Regions from separate parts of the Herbaspirillum sp. GCM10030257 genome, predicted to be linked through region 1. Evidence: predicted binding sites of a transcription regulator. Region 1 holds the regulator's gene; each other region holds the start of a gene.
What was found. The regulator FNR, encoded in region 1, switches genes on or off when oxygen is low (the NO sensors DNR and NnrR bind a similar motif). The targets are predictions, from matches to a motif close to TTGATNNNNATCAA.
Positions count from the first base shown of each region.

Region 2: the regulator FNR is predicted to act here: its motif matches at 2,136-2,149, upstream of ACFQUU_RS02975 (agglutinin biogenesis protein MshI).
Region 3: the regulator FNR is predicted to act here: its motif matches at 2,732-2,745, upstream of ACFQUU_RS24070 (universal stress protein).

Region 1 covers NZ_JBHTDH010000012.1:74,292-78,466, forward strand. Annotated here, with positions in the region: gene ACFQUU_RS18120 (alpha-ketoacid dehydrogenase subunit beta) at 1-585, shown strand, start outside; gene ACFQUU_RS18125 (hypothetical protein) at 600-1,025, shown strand; gene fnr (fumarate/nitrate reduction transcriptional regulator Fnr) at 1,240-1,998, shown strand; gene ACFQUU_RS18135 (hypothetical protein) at 2,069-2,308, opposite strand; gene ACFQUU_RS18140 (FixH family protein) at 2,467-3,000, opposite strand; gene ccoG (cytochrome c oxidase accessory protein CcoG) at 3,045-4,175, opposite strand, start outside.
Region 2 covers NZ_JBHTDH010000002.1:97,185-101,359, forward strand. Annotated here, with positions in the region: gene ACFQUU_RS02955 (Tfp pilus assembly protein FimT/FimU) at 1-120, shown strand, start outside; gene ACFQUU_RS02960 (prepilin-type N-terminal cleavage/methylation domain-containing protein) at 110-625, shown strand; gene ACFQUU_RS02965 (PilW family protein) at 622-1,560, shown strand; gene ACFQUU_RS02970 (MSHA biogenesis protein MshP) at 1,557-2,051, shown strand; gene ACFQUU_RS02975 (agglutinin biogenesis protein MshI) at 2,238-3,149, shown strand; gene ACFQUU_RS02980 (PilN domain-containing protein) at 3,146-3,844, shown strand; gene ACFQUU_RS02985 (MSHA biogenesis protein MshJ) at 3,841-4,175, shown strand, end outside.
Region 3 covers NZ_JBHTDH010000026.1:617-4,791, reverse strand. Annotated here, with positions in the region: gene ACFQUU_RS24085 (FAD-dependent oxidoreductase) at 1-516, opposite strand, end outside; gene ACFQUU_RS24080 (helix-turn-helix domain-containing protein) at 1,170-1,757, shown strand; gene ACFQUU_RS24075 (hypothetical protein) at 1,906-2,469, shown strand; gene ACFQUU_RS24070 (universal stress protein) at 2,851-3,294, shown strand; gene folE (GTP cyclohydrolase I FolE) at 3,389-4,003, opposite strand.

The DNA.
Region 1 (4,175 bases):
TCGAACGCAGCCGACTTCAAGGGCCTGCTCAAGTCAGCCATTCGGGACGATAATCCGGTTCTCTTCTTTGTCGACATGGCACTCGGCTATGCGTCCGGCGAAGTGATCGAAGGCGAACAGCTGGTCCCGCTGGGCAAGGCTGCGGTGGCACGCGAGGGAAACGACGTGACCATCATTTCCTACGCAAAGATGGTCAATACCTGCCTGCAGGCTGCCGAACAACTTGCGGCGCAAGGCGTGTCCGCCGAGGTCATCGACCTCCGTTCGCTCAAGCCGCTGGATGAGGACGCCATCCTGCGTTCGGCCCGCAAGACCGGACGTGTGCTGATCGTGCATGAAGCCAGCCGCATGTGCGGTGTCGGCGCGGAAATCAGCGCCATCATTACCGAACATGCCTTCGACGCATTAAAGGCTCCGGTGCTTCGCCTGACCGGACCGGATACGCCCGCGCCGTCCAGCTACATGCTTGAGCAGGCATTTATGCCGCAACAGGACGCCGTCATTGCCAGCGTATCGAAGCTCATGGGAAAAATCGCCCTGCGTTCCATCCAGCTTGAAGCCGAAGCCCTTACCCCCACCACCTGATACGAGAGACCATCATGCAAACCACTTCCGCTGCTTCTTCTGTTACCCCGTCGACGACATCGTTTTCGCCGGTCGGTGTCATCTGGCTCAAACTTGCCGTGATCTACCTGATCATTGGTGTCGGAATGGGCATCATGATGGGCGCAAGCGAAGACTTCACCATGCGTCCGGTGCACGCCCATGTCAACCTGCTTGGCTGGGCCACGATGGCATTGGCGGGCCTGATCTACAGCGTATTTCCAAGCGCGGGATTGAGCAAGCTGGCGCGGGTGCATTTCTGGCTGGCGAACGTGTCCTTGCCGGTCATGGCCGTATCGCTTGCCCTCGTGGTCACCGGCAGCCGGTCGGTGATTCCGGTGCTTGCCATTTCGGAAATACTTGCTGCTGCGGGAATCATTGCGTTTGCAGCCAATATCTTTCTGAATCTGAAGGGACGCTGAAGGAACGATAAGCTGGGGCGGCTACCTGTTCCCGCATTCGGGAATCGCCCCAGGTCGCGCAGGCCGAGGATGAAATCATCTACATAAGGCAATTCACGAAGCCACAAGCGGGTTTGCGGCAAATATCAGCTTGGAAAACAGGGTGGCAGCCCTAGATGGCACAGCGCTTGCATTAGGGGTTGCAACTGCTAATCAGGACTATAGGTCTGCCACCATGAACATCGCCATCGCCCAAGCACCTTCGACAACATCCAGCCGCGCCGCCATCAGCACCCGCTGCTCGGCTTGCAGCATGCATCAGATCTGCCTGCCCACCGGCCTCAAGGAAGATGACATGGACAAGCTGGACCAGATCATCGGCCGTCGCCGCAAGGTGGCGCGCGATACGCATTTGTATCGCGTAGGCGATTCCTTCACTAACCTGTACGCAATCCGCCTGGGCCATTTCAAGACCCATCAGGTCAATCCCAGCGGCGATCAGCAGGTGACTGGCTTCCAGATGGCCGGCGAACTGCTCGGCATGGATGCAATCAGTACCGACCGCCATCATTGCGACGCGATCGCGCTGGAAGACAGCGAAGTCTGCGAGATCCCGTTCTCGCGCCTGGAAAGCCTGTTTGGTGACATGCCCGTCCTGCTGCGCCACTTCCATCGCATGATGAGTCAGGAAATCACACGTGAACAAAGTGTCATGCTCCTGCTGGGCAACATGCGTGCGGAACAGCGTTTTGCCGCCTTCCTCACTAATCTTTCATCCCGTTACTCGGTGCGTGGTTATTCGTCCACCGACTTCCAGTTGCGCATGACGCGTGAAGAGATCGGCAATTACCTTGGCCTGACCATCGAAAGCATCAGCCGCCTCTTGTCAAAATTCAAGAAACGCGGCTGGATCAAGGTCAGCAATCGCAAAGTGGAACTGGTTGATCCCGCCACGCTGAAGGAAGTTGCCGCTGGTACCAAAACCTGCGCCTGAGCGGCTCCTGCTCTGAATCGGGAGCCCCCTACGGATATTTCTATCTTGCGAAGCGCTGGGGATTCGTTATCTAAAACGGTATCTTTTTATCGTTGGGAACCGCCAGCAGATAGCAGGTCAGCATGCTCGCCAGCGAACAAAATGCCCAGATACTGAAGAATCCAATGGTGTACACCGCCAGGGGATTTACCTCGATATGGTTCCCGACCAAGGCAAGGTCATGCGGGTCGAACAGGGAAAACAAGAATCCCTCGGCCACAATGGCAACCAGAAATGACGGCCACAACACAACCATAATCAATCTTGCCATTTCGGCATCCTCCATCCCGTCTAACGCGCTAATCCTTTAACGCGCTTTCGTTGTACCGCCGCTGTTTTTCGTTGGGGTTACCCTATCCTGCCATGCCATCGATTCCCGGATTCGGGAATTCTTTCGTAAATCCGGGAATGAAGGCATGCCTGCTCGGCTTACCTGATAGCGTCGGCGGTAATGCTCACCGAGCGCTGCTTCGGGTAATCCCAGACCTGATGCAAGCGCCAGTCGCGGCGCTCGCTTTCGATCAATACCTGCCAGCGTGCCATATCGAGCATCGGCAGGGCAACCTGGAAAGCTCCATCGCGGTCAGGACTCGCCTGCAGGTGGATGTCCTTTTCCGGCTGGGTCGAATGCACCAGCTTGATGGTCAATTTGCCAGTCGCTGCATCTCCGAGTCCATTCACCGTTCCCGAAAGCATGCCTGCAGCCGGGTCATAGCGCAAGCCGGCCTGCAAGCGCATATCCGCAGCGATCCGATCACGGGTCAAGTCCTGGTTGATGACCTTGCCTTCCTTGTAATAGTCGTCGACCACCAGTGCATCCTGCTGGGTGAAGGCCACCCATGTGGTGTGTATTCCTGCTACCACCACGATCGCCGGGCCCAGCATGATGAGCCAAGGCCAACGGTGCATGTACCATGGCCTAGCCGAGGTCGGTGCCGTTCCGGATCGAATATTGGTACACATTTTCTGCTCCTTCTTTAACTGCGTCTTGGGCTGCTTAACCGTACTTAGCGGGGTACGAAAAAGACCGCTTTCTCTGTAACCTGCAACCGTTCGTCATCGACTGCAACCAGCTCGAACTGAATCTTGTTCGAGCCTTTTTCACCTTTGCCGTGCGGCACGCGCACCCTGACAGGTACACCACGCGAAGCAGTCCCTTCCAGTTCGACCATCACAGGTGTGGCCAGTGCAATGCCATCGATACCGGCAACCGAAATGCGGAAGCGATGCGGCTGCTCATCGGTGTTCATGATTTGCAGGCGATAGACGTTTTCAATAATACCCTCTTCTACCTCACGTCCCATTGCACCACGGTCGCGGATCACGTCCATCTTCACCGGGGTGCGTCCGAGCAGGGAGCCGAACGATGACAGCACGATCAGGGCAAGGATTGCGCTATAAATCAATATGCGCGGACGCATCGCACGCCTGCGAATGTCTCTGGCGCTCAATCCCTTTTCCATTGCATTCTCGGTGGAGTAACGCACCAGGCCGCGCGGCGCGCCAATCTTGTCCATCACCGAATCGCATGCGTCGATACATGCCGCACAGCCGATGCAGTCGGATTGCAGGCCATCGCGGATATCGATGCCGGTCGGGCAAACCTGTACACACATCGAGCAGTCGATGCAGGACCCCAGGGCCGACGCGTCGGCCTTGCGTGTTCTGGCGCCGCGTGGCTCGCCGCGCTTGGCGTCATAGGTAACGGTCAGCGTATCCTTGTCGAACATCGAGCTCTGGAAACGTGCATACGGACACATGTATTTGCACACCTGCTCGCGCATCCAGCCGGCATTGCCATAAGTGGCAAATGCGTAGAACAGTATCCAGAACCATTCCCACGGGCCGAGCCCCAGGTTGGCGACTTTACCGGCCAGCGTATGGATAGGGGTGAAATACCCGACGAAGGTAAATCCGGTCCACAGTGCGACCGCAGCCCATGCCAGATGCTTGGATGACTTGCGCACGAACTTGTCGACGCTCATGGGCTGGCGGTCAAGGCGCATGCGTGCGCTACGGCTGCCTTCGATCTTGCGCTCGATCCACATGAAGATTTCCGTGTAGACCGTTTGCGGACAGGCATAGCCGCACCAGAGTCGGCCGGCAATCGCCGTGAACAAAAACAGGGAATAAGCGCA
Region 2 (4,175 bases), on a different contig from region 1:
ATCTACTTCCAACCTTCCGGCGTGGTCACGTCAAGCGCCGGGGTCATTACCGATTACTCGATCGGCATCACTGGCCTCACATCGATCACCGTGGTGGGGGCAACCGGTTATGTCAATTAGACGGCAAACCGGCATGACTATGATCGAGCTGGTGATGGCGATCGTTATCCTTGGTGTCGGTATCGCAGGAGTGATGAGCGCTTTTACGACCGTGGTTAAAAGCAGCGCCGATCCGTTGATCCGCAAGCAGATGCTGGCGATTGCCGAAGGCATGATGGAAGAAATTAGCTTGCAACCCTTTGCAGCCGCCGCCCCGGCACAGGCCAACGCATCGGGACCTTGTCCTGCGCGCGAGGCGTTCAATGACATTCTCGACTATAACGGCCTGCAAACCACAGTCGGTTTCTGTGATACGACCGGCACGCTGATTCCGGCGCTGTCCAGCTATAACGTCGCTGTAGCGGTGAATCAGGCAGGCATTCTGAATACGGTGTCGGGCAATGGCAATCTTGCTGGCGGCAACGTGTACCAGATTACCGTGACGGTGACGCACGGTGCCGAATCTCTGGCACTGGTCGGCTGGCGTACCAATTATGCAGCGGGACTGCCGCCTGACGAACCATGAACAATCCTGCCACGCATAAGAGAGCGGAAATACATGAGCACAGGAGGGCAAGCTCAAGCATAGGCGTTCGCGGCTTCACCCTGGTCGAACTCGTGATCGTCATTGCCCTTACCGGTGTTATTGCGGCGGGGCTGATGGTCTTCTTCATTCCGGCAACAAACAGCTATTTCGATGCGCGGCGCAGGGCCGGTCTGACCGACAATGCCGATACCGCACTGCGGCGCATGGCGCGTGATATCCGGATGGCGGTGCCGAATTCGATCCGCAGCCCGAGCAACCATTGCTTTGAGTTGCTGCCAACGATTACCGGGGGACGCTATCGCCTGGCGTCGGATGTCACCAACGACGCCGCCACCTGTACGACTGCCACCTGCAGCATGCCGCTCGATACATCGCAGCCATCGACCGGTTTCGACGTGTTGTCGCCAATGTCGACCTTGCCTGCCGTCGGCGACTGGGTTGTGATCGGCAATCAGAATCCGAATGACGTCTACGCGGGTACAACCAGGGCCGCAATTACAGCGATTGCCAGTTCGCCGCAGGCGACGTTCGGGCAGCAGCGGCTCTCGTTCAACGCTCATCAGTTCCCGCTCGGTTATGCAGGCGGACGATTCAGCATCGTTGCCAATAATGGCAATGCGCCCGCAGTCTTTTATGTCTGTGAGGGAGCGGACGGCACCGTCGATGCGCAAGGCAACGGAAAGGGCACGTTGTACCGGCTGCATCATGGCTTTACGCCGGCTTATCCGACAGCCTGTCCGGCGACAGCGGATGCTGCCGTGGTGACCAGGAATGTCAGAAGCTGCAATTTTGTTTACAACCCCACTATCGGTAGTACGCAGCAACGTGGCTTCGTCTGGATGCAACTCGACCTGAGCGACAGCAACGAAACCGTATCGTTGTCGTTTGGGGCTCATGTGGACAACGTGCCATGACAAGACAGGGATCGCAAAAAGGTTTTGGTGCCATTGCGGCAATTGTCGTGCTTGTCATTCTCGCCGCCCTTGCTGGAGCGATAGTCAAGTTCGGTACGGCACAGCAGCTCGGTTCGGCACAGGACATTGAATCGGCCCGTGCATGGCAGGCGGCGAAGGCGGGGACGGATTGGGGCCTGTTCCAGATCTTTCAGCCGACTGGTATCTGGCGCACTGCGGGCAACTGCAATGGGGCCGCACAGACCTTGAACCTGACCGCAGTCAATGGCCTCCGCGTTACCGTGCGCTGCACGGCAACGGATAATTTTGTTGAGGGTGAAACGGCGGCGGGTACGCCACAATCGGTACGGGGTTATCGGGTTGAGGCAATAGCGTGCAATTCCTCAGTCTGTCCGGATAACAATGCCGCCACCACGGCGGGCTACGTTGAGCGTGCGCGACAGGTAATTGCCTTTTGTCCGATAGGCACAAATCCGGGCGATTGCCCATAGGGGATTTCCACTAACACCCACTTTAGTTTCTATTTGGAAATAGATTAAAACAAGTCTGTTGGTTTGCTGATTGACATAGGGAAATTGATTGACAGCAAGGGCTTATTCCCATAAGTTCAGGTGGTTTCTCATCTTCACTTCGACAGCATGTTTTCCTTTGCAAAAACTAAAAAAAATCCGGGATGGATGGCCGTTAGTTTGCACGCAGACGGCATTTGCGCCGTTCATGTTGTCCGACCGCCAAATGGCAAGCCGAGGGTCGAATCCGCGGTCTTCGAGCCGCTGGAAAACCTCTCTGTCGCTGATGCATTGGACAAGCTTGGCAAAGGGCTTAGTCTGTCGCATTACCATTGTTCCACCCTGCTGGGTCCGCGCGAATACCAAATGCTGTCAGTCGAAGCGCCATCCGTACCGCCCGAGGAACTCAAGGCGGCGATCCGTTGGCGTATCAAGGATATGCTGGACTTTCACATCGATGACGCCACCATTGATGTACTTGACGTTCCCACTGATAAAAATTCATCAAGTCGCACGCACACCATGTACGCAGTGGCGGCACGCAATAACGTTATTCAGACGCGACAGGATTTGCTGGGAGGCGTCAAGATCCCCTTGTCGGTCATTGATATTCCCGACATGGCACAACGCAATATCTCGGCTTTGCTGGAGCCGGAAGGTCGCGGTGTCGCATTTCTTTCCTTTGATGCAGAAGGTGGCTTGTTGACGGTCACCTATTCGGGTGAACTCTATCTGACGCGGCGGATTGACGTTTCGCTATCTCAGTTGCAGCAGACCTATGGGGATGACCGCGTTGCCTGCCATGAAAGAATCACACTCGAACTGCAGCGTTCGCTGGATCACTTCGAGCGGCAATATCAGTTCGTCACGGTAACAAGGCTTTTTCTCGCACCGCTTGGCGAAGGAGGCGAGTCCTTGCGCAATTACCTTTCGACGAACCTGTATATTCCCGTCGAAAACGTTGATCTGGGATCGATAGTCGATATCACAAAAATTCCCGACCTTGGATCGGCGCAGTCGCAGCAGCGTTATTTCATGACGCTGGGCGCGGCCTTGCGGCACGAGGAGAAGACGCTGTGAGTCAGCAGATCAATCTCTTCAACCCGATTTTTCTAAAACAGAAAAAGCACTTTTCAGCAGTCACGATGGCCCAGGGTTTGGGCGCAATCCTGCTTGGCTCATTTGTCGTCGCCGGTTATGCGCAGATGCAGCTGGGTGTGATGCAGGAACAGGCCACTGCCACGGCAACCCAGCTTAGCGCTACCAAGGCCCAGCTGGCAAAAGTCAGCGCAGACTATCCTCCCCGGCAGAAAAGCAAGGAAATTGAAGCGCAACTGCAACATGTGGAAACGGAATTACAGTCACAAACCCAGGCATATGACTTCGTGCGCAGTGGCGGCGTGGGGAATACGAACGGCTATTCCGCGTACATGCGCGCGTTTTCGCGTCAGATTGTCGAGGGACTCTGGCTGACCAGTTTCGGAATCGACGGTGTCGCCAACGAATTCGAGTTGCGCGGGCGCGCTCTGCAGCCTGAACTTGTGCCCACATATATCAGTCGTCTCAAGAAAGAGACGGTCATGCAAGGCAAGTCATTCTCGCAACTGACGATGGTGACTCCGGATGTGGATCCGCCGCCTGGCACGGCGGGGGACGCCCCAGCAGCTGCCGCGGCCAAGCCGGTCCCGGCGCGCTATGTCGAATTCGTACTGAAGTCTTCAGGCGTGACCTCGGATGCCAACAAACAGGCCGGTTCGGGAGCGATCGTACAATGAAAGAATACTGGGAAAAACTCGCGATCAGGATAGACGCACTAAGCTTGCGCGAACGCGCAATGGCCTTCGGGATTGCTGCGCTGGTGCTGGTATCGCTGGTCAACAGCTTTCTGGTTGATCCCCAGTTTTCGCAACAAAAGAAACTGGCCCAGAAGGTCAATGAGGATCAGCAGCAGATTGCGGCAATGCAGGCTGAAATTCGGCAGCGCGTGATGTCGCATGACGTCGATCCGGATGCGTCAATCCGGCTGCGCCTGCAGCAGTTGCTGCAGCAATCGGCGAAGATCAAAAGCGAGCTGGCAGGTATGCAAAATGGTCTCGTTTCGCCGGA
Region 3 (4,175 bases), on a different contig from region 1:
AAAGCACACGGCGGGTCCGGTTGTAAACCTCATCCCGGGCACCTGCTCAACTAGCTGCACATCCACACCGGCTCTGACAGCCGCATGGAACTCACGCTCAATGTCCGGAACGCCTGTGTCAGTCCTGGCGTAGAGATAGCCTTCCAGTCGCGAGAATCCGCATTGAATTCCTTCATTAAGAATAATTCGCTCTACAAGGTCTGTCGCTTGTCGAAAGGCGTTCGCGACGAGCACCGCGTTTTCGGAACCAAAACGATTTTCGATCTGAAAATAGCGCTCGTCTGGCGGAAAAAAGTGTGCTGTAGTGCGTCCTGTCTCGCCGGCACCCACCCCGACCGCGTCAATCACAGTCACTGTCCGCCCTTCTTTGGACAGGAGGTAGGCCGCAGTAAGTCCGGCTATTCCTGCACCTATTACACACACATCGGTGTGTACATTTTCGTTGAGCGAGGGAAACATTGGTACGTCATACGTCGCGTGCCAAAGTGATACGGAGCCAACGTCATTTCCGTTCATTATCTTCTCCAGTGAGAAACGCTCCAGAATCTGCGCAACCCTCACGTCGTCATGAACCGCTCATCGCAATTGGCCCAGTAAGTGGTGTCCGAGGCGCAGAGATGTTGCAGAGTGGATTTGCAGCACATATCGATACCATATCTGATTAGATGGACTTGAGGTTCTTGGCGTTCCGGTAAAAGATTGCTTTATTCACTTGTCCTCATCCAGCACGGCAATACGAAAGCTCTCCAGTTTTTGATGGCCAGGAAACGCTTCATGCTATCGACATTAAGTCATCTGTACCTACACTGAAAGTCTTCCCTCAGTGTCTTCCAACAAGATTTAGTCGCATACAGCAGTTTATCTTGAAGATATATCACGTTGTGATATATTGTAATGGTGAAAATCAAGCGGTTCCGTTCAGTGTTCGGATAAGCGTGTGAAATTGAATACTTAGTACTAGGGCTAAGACCTGCCGGCACGTACGCATTACCTTACTGTTACATCAATGGATCTTCTCTATCGCCTGATCCGCAAACATCGGCCCATGATTAAATTACAAGCTTTGATCGTTAAGGAAATGTCGCCTATGGAATTTCGCTACTGACTTCTACTCTATTCGACCGACGCAGGTTTTACTCCGTTTAAGTATGGACACATTGAGTTAAGAAATGGCATGCTATTTTTACCTCGCACGAGAGCCGGCACTGCAGGCGGCTGAAAAAACTCGGTTATCCCGACACCTCTCAGGCCGTAAGGTAGATCACTGGGTCATGGAGGATTCCAATGAGGTGCGATCCACCGCCTATTCGCGGCGTTTTCAAAAATTGCTACGAACTCTGAGTAACGACGATACATTGATTGTTGAACGCCTACAGGATTTCGGTTGTGGCCCTCTTGAAGCGATTGCCTTGATCAATACGCTGATGTCCCGCATGATAGAAATCGTGATCCTTGAATTCAGCGAGCACCACCTTGCTGCGCCGGAGAATAGCGCTGCCATCAAGATGCTAAACGCAATCATCGGCTTGGATCCGAAGGCTTTCGATTCTCGTCCTTCCCAAAGCGCTGAGTCCGGTTGCAGGCCCCGCCACAAGAACGACGACTTGGTCAGAGAAACGATCATCACGCAGTACTCATTAGGGGAAAGCGTGACTTCGATCGCACGACAGTACAACGTTTCGCGATCAACTATTGCAAAAATTGTTCAGCCTCCACGCATATATGAGCCATTCTATCAGCGCGCATTCGGCGACTGAATGCACTTACTCGATGCTGAGGTTTAGTTTGTATTGAAATAAAACGCTAATGGTCAGTTGCCACCTTACGCGGCTAATTTCCGATCATGTAAGCGCGTCTACATAGAACCATTTCGTGGCTATTTGAGCAGGAACTGAAGGAAAGCTAATGAATATCGAAACGCGCCAGCAGTTTGAAGCATGGGCAGCCACCTATGACCTCGATTTGAAACCGGCCCGATGCTCAATGGGGGAATTTCAGTATTGCGAACTAAACACAGACTTCGCATGGCAAGCATGGAAGATACAGGCCGATGCACTTGAGCAGATGCGTGAACGGTTGGCTGCTTTGGAGATAGAAAATGGCATTCTGAAGAGCGACGCGGCAAAGGCATTTGCTTTGCGGATCGCTGACAGGCGTCTTATTGTCCACGCGTTACGGGAGGCAAAGTGTTACCGCAATCTTCGCGCACATCCCAACATGCTATTACCATCGCCTGACCAAGCTTGTTGTGCGCCCGACGAAAGCTTGTCACAGCGCGGTTGTGCGTTGGTTTCGCGACATAGGCGCAAGTGGAAGAAATCGGTAAAGCAGGACAGGCGAGCGTGGCGGCGTTACGCCAATCGCTGGAAAGCTCAACATACTTCCGCGTGGCGCAGTCAGCTCGAGCATTTGATTGCACGCTGTAACCATTGCATTGATCGATACGTTGCTTTTTTTATCTTGCCTTAACCGTGATCCTGATCCGGACGTACTTATGCTCAGTACTTGCCGCTGGATCGCTGTGCACTTCACGTGGGCCAGGGCCATCCGCGTGCCGTGCTGTACGGTGTAGCAATGGTTGCAATAGTTCCCATTGCTTATCAGTAAGTCCTTCTTTTGACACCAGATGAAACCCTTCACGTCCAGAATATCATCGAAAACACGCATCGATTGAATTCTGAAGATAGGACACAGTGTCTTGAATATATATCACATTGTGATATATTTAATGTAGATGCAAATGAATGTGGATATCGGTTGATTGATGTTGGTGTTTGACATAGGGCGATATCTTTCTAGCCGCGTTCATTCCGAGTGCTGCCTGTGTCATCTAACTCCATGGAGGATGCTATGTTTGATACGATCCTTGTTCCGACCGACGGCTCACAATTATCCGCCAAGGCAGTTAACGCCGCTGTGCAGTTCGCCAATGAACATGGCAGTGAAATTGTCGCATTTTCAGTAACGGAGCCGTATATGTATTCCGCGCTGGCCGATGGATTCATCGCGGATACCACCAACACGGAAGAGTTCGACGAAGACATGGAAAAGCTGGCACGGGCGCATGTCGAGGAAATTGCCAGCCTGGCCAGGGCTAAGAACGTCCGGTGCCGAACGACTACAGTGCGATCTTATGACCCTGCGCATGAGATCATCGCGGCGACGAAGAGGTACCGTTGCGATGTCATATTCATGGCCACACATGGACGTTCCTGGCTTGGAAACTTGCTAATTGGAAGTGAAACCCAAAAAGTACTTACACATTCCTCAATTCCGGTCGTGGTGTTCCGCTAAGTCGTTGCAGCAGAGGTTCATGTGTCGTGTCAGCTTTCAGGAAAACCTGTCTGGAACCGACACCGCATTTTCTATGATAGTGCGTAGCTATATGTCATACAGATGATGACCTCTCTTGGACAAGCGAAAAGAATTCGCTCCTGAGCGCATCCGAAGTTTGCATTTCACCTAGCAGCGCTGAGGTCACGGTTTCTTCGCCGCGAGTCTGAATCCCACGGCTCTCCATGCACATATGACGGCATCGTATGACGACGCCTACCGAACGCGGTGCCAGATGTGACATGAGGGACTCGGCGATCTGTATGGTGAGCCGCTCCTGAACCTGGAGTCGCTGAGAAAAGCACTGAACCAACCTTGTCAGCTTCGACAATCCCACAATCGCATCTTGAGGGGTATAACCGATCGTCGCGGTCCCAAAAAATGGCGCCAGATGGTGCTCGCAGTGGCTATAAACCGGGATCCCGCGCACAATAATCAATTCGTTATAGCGTTGTGCGCCATCCTGAAACACCTTCAGAATATGAGCTGGATCCTGATGGTAGCCGGCGGTCCAGTGTTTCCATGCCTTCTCCACACGCCGTGGCGTTTCAAGAAGACCCTGACGATCTGGGTCTTCACCGAGATGGGATAACAGGCGACGCCAATCAATCTCCGTAAACTCGTCCTGGCTGTTGAGGATATTCCATCGTTCGTGTTCTTGCAGGTCCATGGCTGTCATTCCGTTCTTTGTTTAAATCGTGTTAGTTCTGCGGACACACAGATGGCTTTTTCCATGCATCTCTCGGCGACAACGATTACTTAGAGCGCTGCGTGATCAGCTTAAAGCACAGGTACCTGGCTGAAAATTGACGCAGATCTCGGTGTGGTGGGCAATGGGGCAT